DNA from 3 places in the Paenibacillus rhizolycopersici genome. Region 3 is predicted to be linked to each of the others. Evidence: predicted binding sites of a transcription regulator. Region 3 holds the regulator's gene; each other region holds the start of a gene.
What was found. Region 3 encodes Rex, which represses fermentation and respiration genes when NADH is low (regulators of the CRP and FNR family bind a similar motif). Its sites were predicted from a motif close to TTGTGAAATATTTCACAA; they were not measured.

Region 1: the regulator Rex is predicted to act here: its motif matches at 2,353-2,370, upstream of pflB (formate C-acetyltransferase).
Region 2: the regulator Rex is predicted to act here: its motif matches at 4,434-4,451, upstream of IM700_RS20285 (DUF1641 domain-containing protein).

What each region holds. Positions count from the first base shown of each region.
Region 1 is NZ_JADCNN020000005.1:232,422-239,776, forward strand. Features, by position in the region: gene pflB (formate C-acetyltransferase) at 20-2,281, opposite strand; gene adhE (bifunctional acetaldehyde-CoA/alcohol dehydrogenase) at 2,533-5,148, opposite strand; gene IM700_RS08215 (Crp/Fnr family transcriptional regulator) at 5,588-6,304, shown strand; gene IM700_RS08220 (formate/nitrite transporter family protein) at 6,474-7,256, opposite strand; gene nirD (nitrite reductase small subunit NirD) at 7,341-7,355, opposite strand, start outside.
Region 2 is NZ_JADCNN020000026.1:24,561-31,915, reverse strand. Features, by position in the region: gene cydD (thiol reductant ABC exporter subunit CydD) at 1-1,344, shown strand, start outside; gene cydC (thiol reductant ABC exporter subunit CydC) at 1,341-3,086, shown strand; gene IM700_RS20290 (LysR family transcriptional regulator) at 3,429-4,328, shown strand; gene IM700_RS20285 (DUF1641 domain-containing protein) at 4,547-4,987, shown strand; gene IM700_RS20280 (NAD(P)/FAD-dependent oxidoreductase) at 5,003-6,181, shown strand; gene gdhA (NADP-specific glutamate dehydrogenase) at 6,255-7,355, opposite strand, start outside.
Region 3 is NZ_JADCNN020000005.1:50,580-57,934, reverse strand. Features, by position in the region: gene dinG (ATP-dependent DNA helicase DinG) at 13-2,868, shown strand; gene IM700_RS07265 (redox-sensing transcriptional repressor Rex) at 2,887-3,555, shown strand; gene IM700_RS07260 (amidohydrolase) at 3,552-4,850, shown strand; gene IM700_RS07255 (cell wall elongation regulator TseB-like domain-containing protein) at 4,879-5,364, shown strand; gene IM700_RS07250 (phosphotransferase) at 5,462-6,463, shown strand; gene IM700_RS07245 (hypothetical protein) at 6,616-7,149, shown strand; gene IM700_RS07240 (AAA family ATPase) at 7,142-7,355, shown strand, end outside.

The sequences.
Region 1 (7,355 bases), 180 kb from region 3:
GCCTGTCAGCAGAAGGTTCTTACATTTTGCCGTGGAACGTCCGGTTGATGACATCAAGCTGTTGCTCGCGAGTCAACTTGATGAAGTTCACCGCATAACCCGATACGCGGATCGTCAGCTGTGGATATTGCTCTGGATGATCCATTGCGTCTAGCAAAGTCTCACGGTCGAATACGTTAACGTTCAGGTGATGTGCGTTGCTGCCGAAGTATCCGCCCATCATCGAAGCGAGGTTCGAGATGCGGGTATCTTCGTCTTTGCCCAGCGCCTTAGGTACGATCGAGAAGGTGTTCGAGATGCCGTCCAAGCTGTGCTCGTAAGGCAGTTTCGCTACCGAGCTCAGGGAAGCCAAGGCACCTTTCTTATCGCGGCCGTGCATTGGGTTCGCACCTGGTGCGAACGGTTCGCCGGCTTTACGTCCGTCAGGCGTTGTACCTGTTTTCTTACCATATACAACGTTCGAGGTAATTGTCAAGATCGATTGTGTTGGCAATGCGTTCCGGTAAGTTTGGTGTTTGCGAATCATGCCCATGAATGTTTCTACCAAGTTCACCGCGATTTGGTCAACACGGTCGTCGTTGTTGCCGTAGCAAGGGTATTCGCCTTCGGTAACGAAGTCAACGGCGATGCCATTCTCATTGCGAACCGGTTTAACCTTCGCGTATTTGATCGCGCTAAGCGAGTCGGCCACAACCGACAGACCAGCGATACCGCAAGCCATCGTACGCAGGATATCACGATCATGAAGCGCCATTTCGATCCGTTCGTAAGCGTATTTGTCATGCATGAAGTGAATGACGTTCAGCGTATTTACATACAATTTAGCCAACCATTCCATCATTGGAACGAAACGTTTCATGACTTCGTCATATTCGAGATATTCGGAAGTGATCGCTGGATATTCCGGACCTACTTGCGATCCGTATCTTTCGTCTTTACCGCCGTTGATCGCGTACAGTAAGCATTTTGCCAAGTTCGCGCGAGCGCCGAAGAATTGCATTTGTTTACCAATTCTCATTGCAGATACGCAGCAAGCGATACCGTAGTCGTCGCCGTAGATCGGACGCATCAAATCGTCGTTTTCGTATTGGATCGAACTGGTTTCGATCGATACTTTGGCACAGAATTTCTTGAACGCGTCCGGCAGTTTATCCGACCAGAGCACGGTCAGGTTTGGTTCTGGAGCAGCCCCCAGGTTGTAGAGCGTGTGCAGGAAGCGGAAGCTGTTCTTTGTTACGCGGGTTACGCCTTGTACAGACATCCCGCCGATCGATTCGGTTACCCAAGTTGGGTCGCCGCTGTACAATTCGTTGTATTCCGGAGTTCTCAGGAATTTTACGATCCGCAGTTTCATGACGAAGTGGTCAACTAGCTCTTGAGCCGTTTCTTCCGTCAACACGCCTTCAGCCAGGTCGCGTTCGATATAAGCGTCGAGGAACGAAGATACGCGGCCAAGGGACATTGCAGCGCCGTCTTGTTCTTTAACGGCTGCAAGGTATCCGAAATACAGCCATTGGAAAGCTTCTTTCGCATTGTTTGCTGGTCTAGCGATGTCGAACCCGTACATTTGACCCAGTTGTTTCAACTCGCCCAAAGCGCGGATTTGCTCGGACAACTCTTCGCGTTGGCGAATGACTTCTTCGCTCATCACGTCAACATCAAGTTCGGCATGCTCTTGTTTCTTTTGATTGATCAGGAAGTCCACGCCGTACAGGGCTACGCGGCGATAGTCGCCGATGATGCGGCCGCGGCCGTAAGCATCTGGCAAGCCGGTGATAATCCCGGTATGACGAGCGTTTCTCATATCTGCAGTATAGGCATCAAATACGCCTTGGTTATGTGTTTTACGAACGTTCGTGTACAGATCCACGATATCTTCCGGAAGCTCAAAGCCGTAAGCTTTACAAGCGGTAATAACCATCCGGATGCCGCCGTTAGGACGGATCGTGCGTTGGAAAGGCGCGGAGCCTTGCACACCAACGATTTGTTCTTTGTCTTTGTCAAGGTATCCAGGAGCATGGGAAGTAATGGTCGAAGGCGTGTTTACGTCAACATCCAATACGCCGCCAGCTTCTCTTTCTTTCTTGGACAAGCCCGATACGATTTCCCACAAGGCCTTCGTGTTAGCCGTAGCGCCTTTCAAGAAAGATTCGTTACCGACATAAGGCGTGATGTTCGTATCGATGAAATCCTTGGTATTCACCTCATTCATCCATTTGCCCGGTTTGAAGCCTCTCCATGCGTTTTGCACTTCTTGCACTTCTTTTTCGATCACCGACATCTTTATTCCCTCCATTTTATATAGTGGTCGCGGTTTGAAGGATATATCCCGCGCCTCATGATCCCTAAAATTTGTGATACTTTTCACAACTTAGACAATAATTGTGCCCGGCCATCCGGACCGGGGTTCCACTCCATCATCACTCTATGAGGGATCATTTATAATGTAATCATAGCTTATGTCCTATAAAAAGATTGTGACAAATATCACATTAAGTGATATTTGTCACGTTTTCATGAAGCGATGTTCACTTATTCTTCAAATCTTCCGTAGAAGGCGTCGCGATATACATCAGCCAGTTCAGTTACGAGCGGCAGCTTCGGATTCGCCGTCGTACATTGGTCTTCAAAGGCACGATCTGCCAAGTAATCGACGCGCGATTCAAAATCCTTCGGATCGAAGCCAAGCTCTTGGAACGTTTCCGGAATGCCCAGTTTTTTGTTCAGGTCGCGGATGGCTTTGATCAAGCTCTTCACGCCTTCTTCCGTCGTGCGAGCCGGAAGTCCCAGGATACGGGCGATTTCCGCGTAACGCTCGTCGGCCACGAAGTTCGTGTATTTCGGCCAAGCGGCGAATTTCGTAGGTTTCTTCGCATTGTACCGGATCACATGCGGCATCAGGATCGCATTCGTGCGTCCATGCGCCGTATGGTATTGGCCGCCCCATTTATGCGCCAAGCTGTGGTTGATGCCGAGGAATGCGTTCGCGAACGCCATACCCGCCAGGGTCGAAGCGTTGTGCATTTTCTCGCGGGCCAGTTTGTCGCCGGTCAGCGCGGATTTCTCCAGCCACTCGAACACCAGTTGGATCGCTTTGATCGCGAGGCCGTCCGTAAAGTCGTTGGCCATCACCGACACGTAAGCTTCGATTGCATGTGTCAGTACGTCCATACCGGTATCGGCTACCGCAACCTTCGGCAAGCTGTATACAAATTCAGGGTCAATGATCGCCACGTCCGGCGTCAACTCGTAATCCGCCAAAGGATATTTCGTGTTGCCGTTGACTTTGTCCGTAATAACCGCAAACGAGGTGACTTCGGAACCCGTACCCGACGTTGTTGGAATCGCAACAAATTTCGCTTTTTGTCCCAGACGTGGGTATTTGTAGATCCGTTTGCGAATATCCATGAATTTTTGCTTCAGGTTATGGAAGTCGGTATCCGGATATTCGTAGAACAGCCACATGCCTTTCGCCGCATCCATTGGCGAACCGCCGCCCAAGGCGATAATGCAGTCCGGTTGGAATTTGGCCATCAGCTCGGTCCCGCGTTCCACGGTCGTCGTCGATGGATCCGGTTCGACATCCGAGAACACTTCGATAGCAACCGGCGTTTGGCGTTGACGCAGATAGTGTTCCACTCTTTCCACATAGCCCAGCTTCACCATCATCGGGTCAGTGACGATCAGCACGCGGGAGATGTCCGGCATTTTGGCCAGGTATTGCGTCGAATTCTTCTCGAAGTAGATTTTGTTAGGCACTTTAAACCATTGCATATTCACGGTACGACGATTCACCCTTTTCACGTTGATCAGATTGACAGCCGTGACGTTCGACGAAGTCGAGTTGCGTCCATACGATCCGCAGCCCAGCGTCAGCGACGGCAGGTTCGTGTTGTAGATGTCGCCGATACCGCCTTGCGAGGAAGGCTGATTTACCAGGATCCGGCAAGTCGGCATCCGTTCCGAGAATTTTTGAATCACTTCTTCATTATCCGAGTGGATGACCGAGGAGTGACCCATGCCGCCGAATTGAACGACTTCCAGAGCACGTTCGATGCCTTGTTCCGCGTTTTTCACTTTGTAGCAAGCGAGTACAGGGCTCAATTTCTCAGCAGACAACGGGAATTTCGGACCCACGCCTTCGATTTCAGCAACGAGAATTTTCGTTCCAGCCGGCACGTCGATGCCGCACATTTCCGCGATTTTTACCGCAGGTTGGCCGACGATCGAAGGATTCACTGCACATTTGTCGGCGATGATCGCGCCTGCAGTCAGCTTCGCAGCTTCATCTTTATTAACGAAATAACAACCGTTGGCGATCATTTTCTTCTTCACTTGGTCGAAAATCGGTTCTTCAATAATGACCGCTTGCTCGGATGCACAAATCATGCCGTTGTCGAACGTTTTGGAAAGGATCAGGTCGTTGACCGCTTGATCCAGGTCTGCGCTCTTTTCAATGAAGCAAGGAACGTTACCAGGGCCAACACCCAGTGCCGGTTTGCCGCAGCTGTAAGCGGCTTTAACCATTGCGGATCCGCCGGTAGCCAAGATGCAGGCGATGTCATGGTGATTCATCAGAGCGTTCGTGCGATCCATGGAAGGATTTTCGATCCACTGGATGCAATCGGCCGGTGCGCCGTGTTTAACGGCAGCTTCGAGCAATATTTTAGCGGCTTCCGTACTGCAGGCTTGAGCGGATGGATGGAAACCGAAAATGATCGGGTTACGTGTTTTGATGGCGATCAGAGATTTAAAGATGGTGGTTGACGTTGGGTTTGTCACCGGGGTAATCCCCATGATGATTCCCACGGGTTCGGCGATTTTTTGGAAGTTGTCGTAAGGACTATCTTCGATTACGCCTACCGTTTTATCGTACTTGATGCTATGCCAGATGTACTCCGTCGCAAACATGTTTTTGATGATTTTGTCCTCGTACACCCCGCGGCCCGTTTCTTCAATCGCCAGTTTCGCGAGATGCATGTGTTTGTCGAGCCCCGCCAAAGCCATGGCTTGCACGATGTTGTCGATTTGCTCTTGATCCATGCTCATGAAGGCTTCGGATGCTTTCTTCGCCTTGTCGATCAAAGTTTGAATGTAATCTTGCGCGGTTGCCTGTGCTTTTGGAGCCACTTCGTTTTTAACGGCCATCTCTCTCATCCTCCTAAGTGGTTTAAGGATTTTGCCTGCAGGTACGGGTGATCAATGTCTCGTGAAAAAATTCACTTGCAAGCTAACCCTTATGAAGCTTGTGTGCTTCTCTTTATGTCTTGATCATAGCACAGGGGATGGTCTTTGTATAGTGAATTATTTCACATACTTTAAAAAAATTGAAAGTTTTCACTTGCCATGATTTTATTTTCATATATACTTTACATTGTGTGAAAATTTTGAATTGATTTTTGTAAGCCCAAGCCTGCTATTGTGCGCTTTACATAGCGCATTTATATCATCTGACAAAGTGAATTTTCTCACAATGTTGAAATTTCGACACTTTTTCAGGCTTTACGGCCCCCAAAAAACCGAAAAAACGTTATATAATTAATTTAAAATTTTCAGAAAAATTTGGAGTACAAAGGGGAAATCGATGATGAGTGAAATTTTAAATGCCACCCTGCCCCGCGGTAATACGAGCTGTTTTACAGAGCAAAACTTCAATCGCCTTCTCGTTACGATGAAAGACAAAGCATATCCCGAGGGGACGCATTTGTTCTGGGAAGGTGACTTTTCCGATAAACTGTTCTACATCAAGCGCGGCCGCGTGAAGTTGACCAAATCGACAGATGAAGGCAAGGAATTGATCCTTTACATGTATGGTCGCGGCGACATGGTCGGTCAGGCCGATCCGTTCTTCAGCACGAAGCACAGCTTCACCGCCGAAGTCATCGAAGACTGCGAAATAGGCGTCATCGAGCAAAAGGATCTGGAAATCATGATCTGCCAGCATTGCGATTTCGCCATCGATTTCATGAAATGGATGGGAATCCATCACCGTTTGACCCAGACGAAATTCCGTGATTTGATGATGTACGGCAAACCAGGCGCATTGTGCTCGACACTGATTCGCCTTAGCAATACGTATGGCGAACAACATGGAGACACGATTCTGATCAACAAGAAGATCACTCACACCGACTTGTCCAACATGATCGGAGCAACGCGCGAGAGCGTCAACCGCATGCTGAGCGATCTGCGCAAGAAAGACGCGCTGGAGTACGAGAACGGCATGATCGTGATCAAAGACCTCGTGATGCTGCAGGATATTTGTCACTGCGAGCTATGCCCGAACGAAATTTGCCGTATCTAATTGCCCGCAGCTTCATCACCAATAGACGCTAGTGCTAGCGTATCGAACCGTCCCTTCTTTGGTTGGACGGTTTTTTGCTTTGTTCTTCTTCATATAAAGCAAAGCAAATCCCCCAAGCTTCGTCTATGATAGACGAACTTGGGGGATCATTCTCAGCTCCTGTTATGTCCTACGCCTTCTTGCGCACAGGCGAAATGAACCAATATGCCATACCGACAAACACGGCGCCGCCAACCATATTGCCTAGTGTAACCGGCACCATGTTGTGCAACCATCCAGCGACCGTAACCGTATCCGGATGATTCGGTAGCAGCAGCGACAAGCTGAGCAAAGTCATATTGGCCACGCTATGCTCGTACCCGCTCGCGATAAACGCATAGAGGCACCACCAGATCAAGACGAGCTTGGCGATATCCTCCTTGGCCCGGTTCGCCATCCAAAGTGCCAAGCAAACAAGCCAGTTGCACAGAATCCCGCGAAAGAACAGCTCTGTCACCGGAGCCCCCATCTTCTTGGCGGAAGCGGCAAAGATCAAATGCTCCGGCGCGGCCGTCTTAAACAAACCGCTGCCGACGATTAACAGGCAAAGCACTAACGCACCTGCCAGGTTACCTAGAAAAACGAGGGTCCAGTTCTTCGCCGTATCGCCGACCGTTGTCCGCTTCGCGAGCGTACTAGCCGTAAAGAACATATTATTGCCGGTGAACAGTTCGGAGCCAGCAAACACAACCAACGTCAGGGCCAGCCCAAAGGACATCCCCATCAGCATCGTCTGATACGGCGATTTGACCACGGCGAGCGGTCCGCCGATGCTGAAGATCAGAATGATCCCCAACCCGACATAAGCCCCTGCCAGCATCGCCGACACGAAATAACGGGACAGACTTTCGTTCATCTTATCTTTTTTCTTGACGGCCGCTTCCACGATCGCTTCCACGTTTTGCGTAAACATTTGTGTTCCTCCCCCATATGAAGCCTGCCTTGCTTTCAAAAAATGCGCGGCGACCTCTCGATCACCGCGCTTCAGTTCATCCCGCTACGCTTGCTGCAG
Region 2 (7,355 bases), on a different contig from region 3:
CCGCGCATGCTGGCAACGGGTTTAACGCCGGTTCTGATTTTGGCCTATGTTTACAAGTTGGATCTGGCTTCCGGGATTATTCTGACGCTGACAATGCCGATCCTAATCGCCTTTATGATCCTGATCGGGCTTGCGGCGCGCAAGCAGACCGAACGTCAGTTGAAATCCTACCGCACCTTATCGAATCATTTCGTTGATTCGCTGCGCGGGCTGGAAACGTTAAAATTCTTGGGGCGCAGCAAAGCGCATGTGACTTCGATCGAGCGGGTCAGCGACTCTTATCGGTCGGCAACGATGCGAACGCTCCGGGTAGCATTCTTGTCCTCGTTTGCTCTGGATTTCATTACGATGTTATCGGTCGCTTCGGTGGCAGTCAGCTTGGGGCTGCGGTTGGTTGATGGCGATATGGTGCTGCTTCCGGCATTAACCGTGCTGATTCTGGCGCCGGAATATTTCTTGCCGGTGCGGATGGTCGGCGCCGATTTCCACGCGACTCAGGACGGCAAAGCCGCCGGCGCAGCGATGAATGAGATCATCGCTGCAGCGGACGAGGAGGCAGCCAAAGCCGCGCCGGTTCCGGCGGAAACGGACTGGACCTGGACACCGGAGAGCACGCTGAGTTTGCGTGGGGTTGGGGTGATCCACGTGGAGGAAGCCCATCCGTCGTTGACGGAGGTGAACCTGACGCTGGGCGGCATGGGCACCATTGGGATTATCGGCGAAAGTGGTGCCGGTAAATCAACGTTGATCGACGTGCTCGGCGGCTTCTTGCGGCCGACCTCGGGCCGGTTCGCGCTGAACGGAACGGAGCTGGGCGATTTGACGTCGTCGGGCTGGCGGGAGCAGATCACTTATATCCCTCAGAACCCGTATATTTTCAGCGGATCATTGGCGGACAATATCCGCTTTAACGCGCCGGAAGCGACGCGGGAAGAGGTGGAGCGCGCGGCGGCGGCGGCCGGATTGGACGGGCTCATTCGCGGCTTGCCGGGCGGGCTCAACGAGCTTATTGGCGGCGGCGGCCGGCCGTTGAGCGGCGGCCAGGAACAGCGCGTGGCGCTCGCCCGGGCTTTGCTCAGCCGGCGGCCTATCATTCTGCTCGACGAACCTACGGCGCATTTGGATATCGAGACGGAATATGAACTTAAGAATACGATGCTGCCTCTGTTTGAGGGGAAGTTGGTCCTCCTCGCGACCCATCGGCTGCACTGGATGCGTGAAATGGACCGCATCGTGGTGATGGAGCAGGGCCGAGTGGCGGAAGCGGGGACGCATACCGAGCTGATGGCCAAGCGGGGAGCGTATTATCGGTTGGCATCGGCGCAGCGGGGGGAGATCGTATGAAGCAGGAATCCTGGATTCGGCCCTATTTTCGATGGTATAGCGGTAGGTTTAGCTTATATCTGATTCTCGGCGTGCTCACGCTGCTTTCTGCCGGGATGCTGATGTTTACTTCCGGCTTCTTGATCTCCAAGTCGGCGATGCAGCCTTATAATATATTGCTTGTATATGTACCGATCGTCGGCGTGCGCACGTTCGGAATCAGTCGGGCAGTGATCCATTATGTCGAACGGCTGGTTGGTCATGATACCGTGCTGCGAATCTTGGCGAAAATGCGCGTGCGCCTCTATCGCGTGCTGGAACCGCAAGCGTTGTTCATCCGCTCCCGTTTTCGGACGGGGGATATTCTTGGCGCCCTTGCCGATGATATCGAGCAGCTGCAAAACGTGTATATCCGCACTGTGTTCCCTAGCGTTGTGGCGCTGATCTTGTATGCCGCAGCAGTGATTGCCATGGGCGTGTTCGACGTCGCGTTTGCGCTGTTGTTGGCAGCGTACATTTTCGTGCTTGTCGCGGTGCTTCCTTACCTCTCATTGCGGTTAACGCGGCGGACAAACGAGGAGGTTAAGCGCGAGCGGAACGGGCTGTACCAGAAGTTGACCGATGCCGTGATGGGGATCGGCGATTGGGTGATCAGCGGTCGGACGGCGGAATTCCTCGCGTCGTATGAGCAAGATGAGGCTGCGGTGGCTCGCAAGGACCGTAAACTGCGGGCTTGGGCCCGCTGGCGCAGCTTCATCGGTCATCTCGTCGTCGGCCTCGTCGTGATCTCGATGGTATACTGGGCCGGCGGCGAAACGGCAGCCGGACGGATCGACGCCACGCTGATCGCGGCGTTCGTGTTGATCGTGTTCCCGCTGTCGGACGCGTTTCTGCCCGTGTCCGAAGCGGTGGAGCGCACGCCGCAGTACCGCGTGTCGCTCGACCGGCTCGCCCGGATCTCGGGCGAGGGTGCCAGCGTCAGCGCACCTGGCGATGCGGTGCCCGCTGCGGCGGGCGATGCCGTCTCGCGCACCGCTGACGTGCGGCTGCGAGACGTCCGCTTCGCCTACGCGGCGGAAGACGCCGATTCGGTAGACGGCGTCTCGCTGGATCTTCCGCAGGGCAAGCGGGTGATGGTGATCGGCCGCAGCGGCGCCGGCAAGTCGACGCTGCTGAAGCTGATCCAAGGCGCGCTTGCCCCTAGCCACGGGACGGTGCAGATCAACGGTATCCCAGACGCCGCCTACGGCGACCGGATGCCGGAGGTGATCTCCGTCCTGAACCAAAGCCCCCACCTGTTCGACACGACGGTGGCGAACAACATTCGGCTCGGCCGTCCGGAGGCGACGGACGAGGAGATCGGCCGGGCCGCGCAGGCGGCGCAGCTCGGCCCGCTGGTTGCATCGCTGCCGCGGGGGATGAACACGCCGATGCGTGAAACGGGTCGGCGGTTCTCCGGCGGCGAACGGCAGCGCGTGGCCCTGGCGCGGATCCTCCTGCAGGATACGCCGGTGCTCATCCTCGATGAGCCGACGGTCGGTCTCGATCCGCGCACCGAACGCGAGCTGCTGGCGACGATCTTCCGCACGACGCAAGGCAAGTCGCTGATCTGGGTAACGCATCACCTCGTCGGCGCTGAACGGATGGACGAGATCGTGTTCATGGAGCATGGACGGGTCGTCATGCGCGGCAGCCATGCGGAGCTGCTGGCTCGTGAGCCGCGGTACCGCAATCTGTACCGGTTGGATTGTCCGGAGGAGTAAGACACATACTGAGAGTAGGCGGCGATGCTAGGGAAACCGGCGTCGCCGTTTTTTATGCAGCAAGGTTGGCTGAACTGCAAAAGTGCATTTCATTTCCGTGAAATTCTCCATATGAGCCTATTGAGATGCAAATGTGCAGTTGATTTCAACCTAATCGACCTAGTACGGCCTGAATCGCTGAAAAGAACGCAGTAAACCTCCTATTTTCCTTACGGATATGCCTTTTGTGCTTCCGTTTTCGAAGGGGAGTCGATATAATGGTGTTTAATATATTTCACAAGGTGTAAGCTTTACACGCACTCTATCGGATAGAAACCAAAATGCAGCGGACGGGGTGAGGGGATGGAGCTCAGGCAAATCCAATACTTTATGGAGGCGGCCAAGCTGGAGCATGTGACGGAAGCGTCGTATGCGCTGCATGTGTCGCAGTCGGCGGTCAGCCGGCAGATCTTTAAGCTGGAAGCAGAGCTGGGCGTCGATCTGTTTGTCCATGAAGGCCGCAAGGTGAAGTTGACGCCGATTGGCCGGCAGTTCCTGCAGCATATGGAACAGATGATGAAAGTAATCGAGCAGGCGCAGCAGGAGATTCACGAATATCTCGATCCGGAGCGCGGGACGGTGCGAATCGGCTTTCCGAGCAGCCTCGCTGCAAACCTGGTACCAACGGTTGTATCGGCTTTCCGACGCCGGTATCCGGAGGTCCATTTTCAACTGCAGCATGGATCGTATCGAGAACTCCTGGACTGGGTCGGCGGCGGCGTGATGAATCTGGCCATGATCGGCCCGGTCCCCCAAGGGGAACAGCAAGTGACAGGCGAGGCGTTATTCCGCGAAAATTTCAAGGTGCTGTTGCCCGCTGGGCATCGATTGGCCGGCCGCGACTCGGTAGGGCTGGATGACCTGCGGGAGGATGTGTTCGTCTTATTTCCTAAAGGATTTATCCTGCGGGAAATCGTGGTCGACGCTTGCGACAAAATGGGTTTTCAACCGAAGGTTTCGTTTGAAGGGGACGATCTGGACGCGATCAAGGGACTGGTGGCCGCCGGGCTAGGTTTGACATTGCTTCCGGAAATCGCATTAGGGGAGCATATTCCCTCCACGATGGTGTCGCTGCCAATGATGGAGCCGCAAGTGACCCGGGACGTCGGGGTAATCATTCCGGCGAATCGGGAGCTTGCGCCGACCGAAAAGCTATTTTGCGATTTTTTGAAAGAGACATTACCTTCTACTTATGGAGTTTAGAATTCATCGAAAATTGATATCAATAAGGGCCGTGAATTTTATCACTTACACGGTCCTTTTTTATTGAAAATATGTTACAATTTATTCGGATTGTTCAAGGTTGAGATGTGCAAATTTTCACTAACTCGAAACGGGTTAGAGGCATCCAAAGGAGGAACACTATGCATGAACTGAAGTTCGGCAGGGAGTCCTCAGATTATCGCAAAGGAGAATCGAGTATGTCAGAAACAGTTACTGAAACGAAAGCGGAGCAATCTGCAGCCCCGAACGCAAGCGGACAGCAGGAGCTCCTGGAGCAGCTCTTGAAGCCGGAGGTACAGCAATCGTTGACGGCTCTGGTAGAGCAGCTTCCGAAATTGAATGAACTCGTAGGGGTTTTGACGAAATCGTATGATTTTGCCAAAGGGGTGGCTGCGGATGATGTCCTGAAGAGCGACACCGTCGGTGCGATTTCGGAAATTGCCGGGCCGGTCGTTGGTAAAGTGAAGCACCTGGCGGCGAACGTGATCGAAGCGAAGGATCGCGCCGAGGACAGTCAAGAAGTGATCGGCGTGTTTGGGTTGATGAAAATGCTGAAGGATCCGCAAACCCAAAAGCTGCTTCGTTTCATGAACGCTTATCTTCAAGTCTCCGGTGAACGGGACCGTCATCAAAACTAACGGAGGAATACGATTATGTCAAAACATATTGTAATTTTGGGCGCCGGCTACGGCGGCGTACTCAGCGCATTGTCGGCCCGTAAGTTCATGGATAAATCACAAGCTCGGATCACGGTGGTCAACCAATTTCCGACGCATCAGATCATCACCGAACTGCATCGCCTTGCGGCGGGCAGTATTTCCGAACGCGCAGTATCTTTGCCGCTGGAGAAGCTGTTCAAGGGGAAAGACATTGATTTGCGGATCGCCAAGGTAGAGAATTTTTCGGTCGATAAGAAAGAAGTGAAACTCTCCGACGGCACCGTCTTGTCCTATGACGCTCTTGTCGTGGGTCTGGGCAGCATTACCGCTTATTTCGGCATTCCGGGCTTGGAGAAGTACAGCATGGTTCTGAAATCGGCGGACGACGCCAGACGGATTCACGAGCATATTGAATCGCGCATTCGTGAATATGCTGCTTCCGGTAATGAAGCGGACGCGTCTATCGTAATCGGCGGCGGCGGATTGACCGGCGTTGAGCTTGTTGGGGAAATCGCTGACAAGCTGCCAGAATTGACGAAGAAATATGGCGTGAATCAAAGCGACATTAAGCTAATGCTCGTGGAGGCGGGACCGAAGATTTTGCCGGTACTGCCGGACGTATTGATTGAACGCGCCACAGCCAGCCTTGAGAAACGAGGCGTGAAGTTCTTGACGGGTCTGCCGGTAACCAATGTGGAGGGCAACACGATCGATTTGAAAGACGGGCAAAAAATCGTGGCAAACACCTTCGTTTGGACGGGCGGCGTGCAAGGGAATCCGCTCGTTGGCGAATCGGGGCTTGAAGTGAACCGTGGCCGTGCTTCGGTCAATGATTTCTTGCAGTCCGTCTCGCATTCGGACGTGTTCGTTGCCGGCGACAGCGCCGTTTACATGGGCGCGGATGGCCGCCCTTACCCGCCAACGGCGCAAATCGCTTGGCAAATGGGCGAGCTGATCGGCTACAACTTGTTCGCGTACCTGTACGGCAAGCAAATGAACGGGTTTAGCCCGGTTAACTCCGGTACGCTGGCCTCTCTGGGACGCAAAGACGCCGTGGCGACGATCGGCGCGAGCAATACCCAGCTGCGCGGGTTGCCAGCAACGATGATGAAGGAAGCGAGCAACATCCGGTATTTGTCTCATATCAAAGCACTGGACGCTTTGGCTTACTAAATACAACCTAGTAAACAAAAGAGTCGCCTGGAGAACGAATCCTCCAGGCGACTCTTTATGTTTAATTGATTCCTTATACGATACCGTGAGCCAGCATCGCATTAGCGACCTTCAAGAAGCCGGCGATATTGGATCCTACAACCAGGTTGTCGGTATGGCCAAATTCCTCAGCCGCGTTCACGCTGCTTTGGTAGATATTGCGCATAATGTCCTTGAGCTTGGCATCCACTTCTTCGAAGGTCCAGGCGAGTCTAGCGCTGTTCTGCGCCATTTCCAACGCAGAGACGGCAACCCCGCCGGCATTGGCAGCTTTGGCTGGTCCAAAGTATACGCCGTTGTTCAGATAAACCTCGATGGCCTCCAGCGTGGACGGCATGTTCGCCCCTTCAGCCACATATTTGACGCCATTTGCGACAAGCTGTTTCGCTGCAGCTTCATTTATTTCGTTTTGGGTCGCGCAAGGCAGGGCAATGTCGCAAGGGAGGCTCCAAATCTTCTGGCAGCCTTCTACATACTCCGCAGATGGATGCTCGTTTACGTATTCGCTGATCCGTTTCCGTTCCACTTCTTTCAAGCGTTTCACCGTTTCGAGATCAATGCCGTTCTTGTCGTACACATAGCCGTTCGAATCGCTGCAGGCGACGACTTTGGCGCCAAGCTGCTGGGCTTTCTCGATGGCATAAATCGATACGTTACCGGAACCGGAAACGACGACCGTTTTCCCTGCGAAGCTATCGCCCCGACTCGCCAGCATCTCACTCGTGAAATAGACCAGCCCGTAGCCCGTAGCTTCGGTCCGCGTCAAGCTGCCTCCGTAGGTGAGGCCCTTACCGGTCAATACGCCGGTTTCATTGCCGTACAACCGTTTGTATTGGCCGAACATGTAGCCGATCTCGCGGGCACCAACGCCGATATCACCAGCCGGTACGTCGGTGTCTGGGCCGATGTATTTGGACAACTCCGTCATGAAGCTTTGGGTAAAACGCATCACTTCAAGGTCGGATTTGCCTTTCGGATCGAAGTCGGATCCGCCTTTACCGCCGCCAATCGGCTGACCCGTCAAGGAGTTCTTGAAAATTTGCTCGAACCCGAGGAATTTGATAATGCTGGCATTCACGGACGGATGGAAGCGGAGGCCTCCTTTGTACGGACCAATTGCACTGTTGAACTGTAC
Region 3 (7,355 bases):
CAATTAATAGCAATGAAATACGCAGTGCTTGATTTTGAAACGACGGGTAACCAGTCCTCCGATGAAATTATTCAAGTGGGACTTGCCATTATAGAACCGGATAAGACGATATCGCAGGTGTATCGTTCCTTCGTGAAACCAGGTGTTCCGATCCCTCCTTTTATTACGGGATTGACGGGAATTACAGAGGAAGATGTCAAGGATGCGCCGGAGCTAGACGAAGTGATGGTGGAGATGGTTCCGCTTCTAAACGACGTCGTCTTGGTCGGGCACAATGTTGCATTCGATTTTAATTTCTTGCAGAGCGCTTTGGACAAAACAGGCTATTTGCCGTTTACCGGCCGCATTCTGGATACGATGGATTTCTTGAAAATCCTGTTTCCTTCGCTTACTTCCTATCAGCTCGGGCTGGTGGCGGCGGAGTTTGGAGTGGAGCATGATCGGCCGCATCAGGCGGACAGCGATGCGCTGGCGACGGCACTCATTTTCCTGAAATGTGTGGAGGAATGCGCGCAGCTGCCGCTGTTGACTTTGCAGCGTCTGGCCGATCTGTTTGCAGGCGAGGACAGCGATTTGGGCTGGTTTTTCGATGCGATGACGCAGGAGAAGGAACGCGAGGCGATGCCAAGCGAAGATGGTTTCGTGTACTATCGTCAATTCGCCCTGCAGGTGGAGGATTGGCTGGACATTCAAGCGCCAAGGGACAGTTCGGATCGAAATCCGCTGGCGGATGTGACGTTCGAGCAGTTCATGGAACAGGTTCGGGAACGGCTGCGAGAGCGTTTGCCGCAGTATGAGGAGCGAGAAGCCCAGAACATGATGCTGAATGAGGTCATGAGGGCTTTCGAGGAAGACAAGCATCTGCTGGTCGAAGCCGGAACGGGGACCGGTAAATCCTTGGGATATCTCCTGCCGGCCATTTACCACAGTGTAAAGAATGAAGAGAAGGTAATGGTCAGCACTCATACCATCAACCTGCAGGAGCAGCTGCGGGAGCGCGACGTGCCGCTATTGACGGAAGTCGTGCCTTTTCCTTTCCGCGCAGCCGTATTTAAAGGAAGGCAGCATTATTTGTGCTTGCGCAAATTTGAACATAAAATGAATAGAAAAGACTTCGCAACACCTAAAGAAGAGGTGATGACGGCCGCGCAAATGGTTGTGTGGCTGACACAAACGGAAAACGGCGACGATGAAGAGTTGAATCTCGGAAACCGCGGCGGCGACTTCTGGGAGACGGTAGCCAGTGAATCGGAATCCTGCTTAGGCCGATCCTGCCCCTGGTTCCGCAAATGCTTCTATCATCGTGCCAAACACGAAGCCGGAGTAGCGGACGTGGTCATCACGAACCACTCTAAATTGTTTACGGACATTCAGGCCGGGCACCAGCTGCTACCAGGCTATGAGCGGCTGGTCATCGATGAGGCGCATCATTTGGAAGATGTGGCCGGCAAGCATCTTGGCATTCATATGAAATACTTTACGGTGGTCCATACGCTGACCCGGTTGTTTAAAGACAGCAAGACAGGGCAGTTGGCTAATCTTCGGAGCTCGATAGATGCGTCGTCCGCGGAGAAAGCTGCGGAATGGTGCGCAGTGATCGATGGCATCTACCCAACGTTGGTGGATGTGAAAGAGAGCTGGGACAAGCTCAGCGAGCTGCTGTTCAGCTTGATGCCGGATCGCAGCGATGCGGCCCCCGGCGATCCGGGGCAATTCGTATATCGGCTGCTGCCGACCCGAAAGCCGAAGGATTGGGAGACACTGACCGCGCTCGAAAACCAGATTTACGTGGGTCTGGGCGACGTGCTTCGCAAAGGGGATCGTCTCCTGTCCGAGATTCGGGAGGAGCAGGATGATTATGCTGCGGAAAGCCTGCTTACCGATATCAGCGGCTTGTTTAAGGATTTAGCTGGAGAACGGGAATCACTGCGGTTTTTCATGAAGCTGGAAAGCGAAGACACGGTTTATTGGATGGAAGCCAACGGGAATTACCGCAGCCGCTCGCTGCAAATGTACGCGGTGCCGATTGACGTTAGCGCCCAGTTGAAGGAATTTTTCTTCGATCGGAAAAAAAGCGTAGTTATGACTTCCGCGACATTGTCAGTCGATAAGTCGTTTCAATATATGATCGAGCAGTTGGGTCTGACGGAGGCGGCGGAAGAGGAACGGTTGATTACGTCGATGTTGCCATCTCCGTTTAATTACCGGGACCAGGCACTCTTAGTCATTCCGCGTGATTTTCCGAGCGTAAAGGGCAGCGTGGGAGATGATCACTTCATTAACACGTTGGTGCAGTCGTTGGCAGATTCCGCGGTGGCTACGCAAGGCCGCATGCTGGTGCTGTTTACGTCCTACCGGATGCTGAGACAGGTGTATGACCCGCTGAAAGAGTTGCTCTCGGCGCAGGGGATCACCGTCATCGGGCAAGGGATGGACAGCGGTAGCCGTTCCAAGCTGACTCGGCGCTTCCAGGGTCAAAATGCATCGGTGCTGCTGGGGACGAGCAGTTTCTGGGAAGGGGTAGATATCCCCGGCGAGGCGCTGACAAGTTTAGCGATCGTGCGGCTGCCTTTTCAACCGCCGAACCATCCGCTGGTGGAAGCCAAGAGTGAGCGGCTGCAGCGGGAGAAGAAAAACCCATTTATGAAGTTATCCGTCCCGCAGGCGGTTATCCGCTTCAAGCAAGGATTCGGGCGACTCGTCCGTTCCTCGCAGGATCGTGGCATCGTAATCGTTTATGATACCCGTATCCTGGAGTCTTACTATGGGAAGTATTTTTTATACTCTTTGCCCGGACCGAAGATGGAGCATATGCCGATGAATCAAATGGTACCTCGCATCTCGGAATGGTTGAATCCCGAAGCCTAAACCGCTTTATTGATCGCATTGAAGAATAGGGGGAAACGAAGCATGAAGTCAGAAAAAATTTCGGACGCCGTCGTCCGCAGACTGCCGGTTTACCTGCGTTTCTTGAACGAACTCAGCCGCAGGGAGGTCCCCACGGTCTCCTCGCAGGAGCTGGGCCAGAAGTTGGATCTGAATCCCGCGCAAATCCGCAAGGATTTAGCGTATTTCGGCGATTTCGGTCGGAAGGGGATCGGCTATGACGTGGCTTACCTAATCGAGAAGATTCAACAGATTCTCAACCTGGACCAGCAAATTAACGTGGCGTTAGTCGGTGCCGGTAATCTAGGGCAAGCCCTTTCGAATTATAATGCTTATTTGAAGGATAATATGAAAATCGTCGCCGTGTTCGACGCATCGCCAGCAAAGATCGGTACCCAAATCAACAACATCACGATTCAACCGATTGAGGAGCTGGTAGCTACGGTACGAGCGAATAATATCCGTATTGGGATCATTACGGTACCTGACACAGAAGCCCAGCGCGTGGCAGACGAGCTGGTTGCGGCCGGGATCGGAGCCATCCTGAACTTCGCGCCAACGATTCTCAAGGTGCCGTCGGAAGTGCGGATTCATGCGGCCGATTTCACTACAGACCTGCTTAGCTTGGCATATTATCTGGAGGATGGAAAGGAACAAGCCAACGTATGAGTCGTAAATGGTTAATTAAGAACGGGACGTTTGCCGTACTGGAGACCAATCGCCCCGTGATTCATGGATATATGCTTGTTGAAGGCGATTCGATCACCTATATCGGAGAAGAGCGCCCGGAAGGCGTGGAAGGCGCCGAAACGTTTGACGGCAAAGGCTTGTTATTTTTGCCAGGACTGATTAACACCCATGGTCATGCGGCGATGTCGCTGTTGCGCGGTTATGGGGATGACATGGTACTGCAAACCTGGCTGCAGGAGAAAATGTGGCCGATGGAAGCCAAGTTTACCGCTGCTGACGTTTATGCTGGAACGGCGCTGTCCGTACTGGAAATGCTTAAAGGCGGTACGACCACGTTCTTGGATATGTACGATCAGATGGACGAAGTCGCCAAGGTTGTCGAGGAATCCGGCATTCGCGCCGTACTGATGCGCGGAGCGATCGGGCTATGCTCGCCGGAAGAGCAGGATCAGAAGCTTAAAGAAGCGATCGCGTTTGCCCAGAATTGGCACGGTAAAGCGGAAGGACGCATCACGACGATGATGTCGCCTCATGCGCCATATACCTGTCCGCCGGCTTTCATCGAGAAGTTCGTACAAGCCGCCCACGATCTCGATCTACCGATGCATACGCATATGTCGGAGACACGCGCCGAGGTGGAGCAGAACGTGAACGATTACGGCGTTCGCCCGGTAGAGCACCTGCGGAAGCTGGGCATGTTCTCCCGCCCGACGCTGCTCGCCCATGCCGTACATTTGACGGACGAGGAAATCGAGGTCTTGGCTTCTCATGGCGTTACCGTCTCTCATAATCCGGGTAGCAACTTAAAGTTGGCCAGCGGCGTTGCCAGAGTACCGGAGCTCCTGAAGAAGGGAGTGGTGGTATCGCTGGGTACTGACGGTGCAGCCAGCAACAATAACCTGGACATGCTGGAGGAGATTCGTTTGGCCGCGCTGATTCATAAAGGCGTATCCGGGGATCCGACGGCGATTCCGGCTCTAGAAGCACTCAAGATGGGGACGGAGTACGGCGCGAAGTCGGTCTTCTTGCCGAACACCGGGAAGCTTGCGGCTGGCATGAAGGCGGATTTCATCGCCTTGAACACGGAGCAGGCTCATTTTCTGCCGCGAACGGATTTCATCTCGCACACCGTGTATTCTGCTGGACCAAAAGACGTGGAGCACGTTTGGGTGAATGGCAAACAGGTCGTCAAACACGGGGCTTGCCTGACGCTTGATGAGGAGCGTATTCGGCACGACGCTCAAGCTGCGTTCGAGGGACTGCTGGCACGGTAATACGCTAGGATAGGAAAGGAAGAGAAGGTTGAGGAAGCGAACCCAATGGATTCTGCTGTCCATCGTGATCCTGTTGATCGTGCTCCTTGGTCTCCACCGGTTTTATCTATACATTCATGAGGATACGTGGAGAGCCGAAAGAGAGGCCGTTCAACAGGCGAAGCAGGAGACGGACCTGGTCCAGGGAGACGAGGTGTGGAAGTCGGTATGGGATGAAGTCACCTGGGTCGTGCAGGGGGAAGACGAATCCGGACGTAAAATGATGGTTTGGCTCCGAGAAGGACAGGACCCTGAGGTGCGATTGCTATCGGAAGGGAAGTCCGAGAATCAGGTTCGAGCCATCATCAAACAGACGTTGCCGGGTATTCAGGTTGTCCGTCTGCTGCCGGGCATTTACAATAACCAACTGGTCTGGCAGCTGTTCTACAAACAGAAGGACCACCACTATTATCGGTTCTTCAGTTTTACAACGGGCGAACCGCTACCGGAAGTGTTCACCCTGCCGAATCGCTGACGGGTCGTCGTAAATAGAAATATTCCTAATAAACGGTTTCGAGGTTTAGGCGAAAAGCCTGAATGGCGAGACCGTTTTTTTGTAAGGAGGGAAAGGCATGGAGTTGCTCGATCCAGCAGGGCAAGAGAATAAGGTGTGGGAAGACTTGAAACAAGCGTTTACCCATCATTTTTCTAGTCCAATCCGGCAGGCTATTCCTATTAAAAGAGGTTGGTTAAATTATAAATGGAAAATTACCACGGATTTCGGTGAATTTGTGCTTAAGCAATATAATAGGGAGCGGTTTAAGTCCTATCGGCCCGAAACGTTGCAATTGGCCTTATCGCAACAAATGCGATTAAGTGAACTTGGTTTTCCGTGCCCTTCGCTTCTTAGCTCGAACGGGAATAGGATGCTTGAGTCGGACAGTGGTGAAAAGTTCATTGTAATGGGGTATTGTCAGGGACTACTGGTTCCGCCGGGACAAGCCAACATCCATCAAGTCTATGATTTAGGACGGGGCACAGGCCAAATGCATCGGTTTTTTAATGACGGGACGTTGGGACGGAAGGAATCCGCCTTGTTTTGCCCTCCCGCTCGCGAGGAGCGATTGGAGCATTGGATTACGCTTCAGGAGCAAGCTCTTCGCAGCGGCAACCTCTTATTGTCGAGTGAGATTGAAACGCAACGCATTGCAACGGAAAACGTTGACCTGGGACGATTTGAACAGATTGCATCGGGGTGGGCGCATCGGGATCTTTGGATGGACAATTTGCTGTTTAATGAGAGTTCTGTGGCTGCGGTCCTGGATTTCGATCGCTTCAATTATGATTATCCCCGGCTCGATGTTGCTCGAGCTGTGATGTCATGTGCGTTTAGCGATCACTTGGACCTGACTCTGGCTACTGCATTTATGGAAGGGTATCGACAGGAGGTAGAAGCCCCATTTGAGACGGGGTACTTAACGACATCCCTGCAAATGCTGTGGTACATGGAATGTGTCTGGTGGATTCATGGGCAGATGGATCCACATAGCGCGCCTCCCGCGCGCTTCGCCAGGGAGATGAAGTGGCTGGCGGAAAATATCAACCGCTTGCCAGTGATGCTTGAGAATTTGTAGCATTTCGGGGTAGAACTGCTAGCTTCAAATTTTAAATATCTTCACACTTTCCTTCGATATTTGATATACGATGTGATATACTCATATTTGTAGTTTTGATAGACGGGTTGATATACTACAGAGATGATTATTATAGATAAGGGGGACATCACGTGAAACTGCGTATTGGACCAATTGCTGCAAGCATCGCTATTTCCGTCCTTGTGTTGTTTGGTGGATGGTTCCTGTATCGGCAATGGGCGATTGAACGTCCGCTGGAGAATATCGTAAAAAGTGTGGATGGTGTAAATCAAGTCGAAATGGATATCAAACCTGATGAGTTGGCGCTGAAGCTGAGTTTAAAGCCGGGGACCGATCTTGGCGCGCTAGTTCGGCAGATTGAACAGAACGGGAAAGACCAAATCGGCAACCGTACGTTGAAGCTAGACGTGGAGGATCATTCTTCTCCGACATTGGACCTGTTGTGGGAGAACGCGTTGTTCACCGTCGCGCAAGCGATGGAAAACAAGCAATATACGCAAATTACCGCGGCTCTAAAGCAAATGGAACAGGAAAACGACAAACTGACGGCTACAGCGGAAATGGACGAGAAAAACGTCTATATTACTTTGACGGATGGTCAATACAGTAAATTTGTTATTTTGCCGCGTACACCGGAACGAATGGGGGCATGGCCGAATGCGTAAATGGATGATCGAAGCAGCCATCGGATTTATTCCGGTCCTTATCGTATTCTTGGCAGTGACCGGTGTTAATGTTGTTCCGCTTGTCGTAGCTATGGTGCTGTTTGGCGCGTTGTTTACGGCGATCAAAATGCGCAGCGGCGGGATTACGATCGGAGCAGCCGGGGAACGGAAGCGCAAAAAGCGCGGCCTGGCAAAGCTAACCTTCG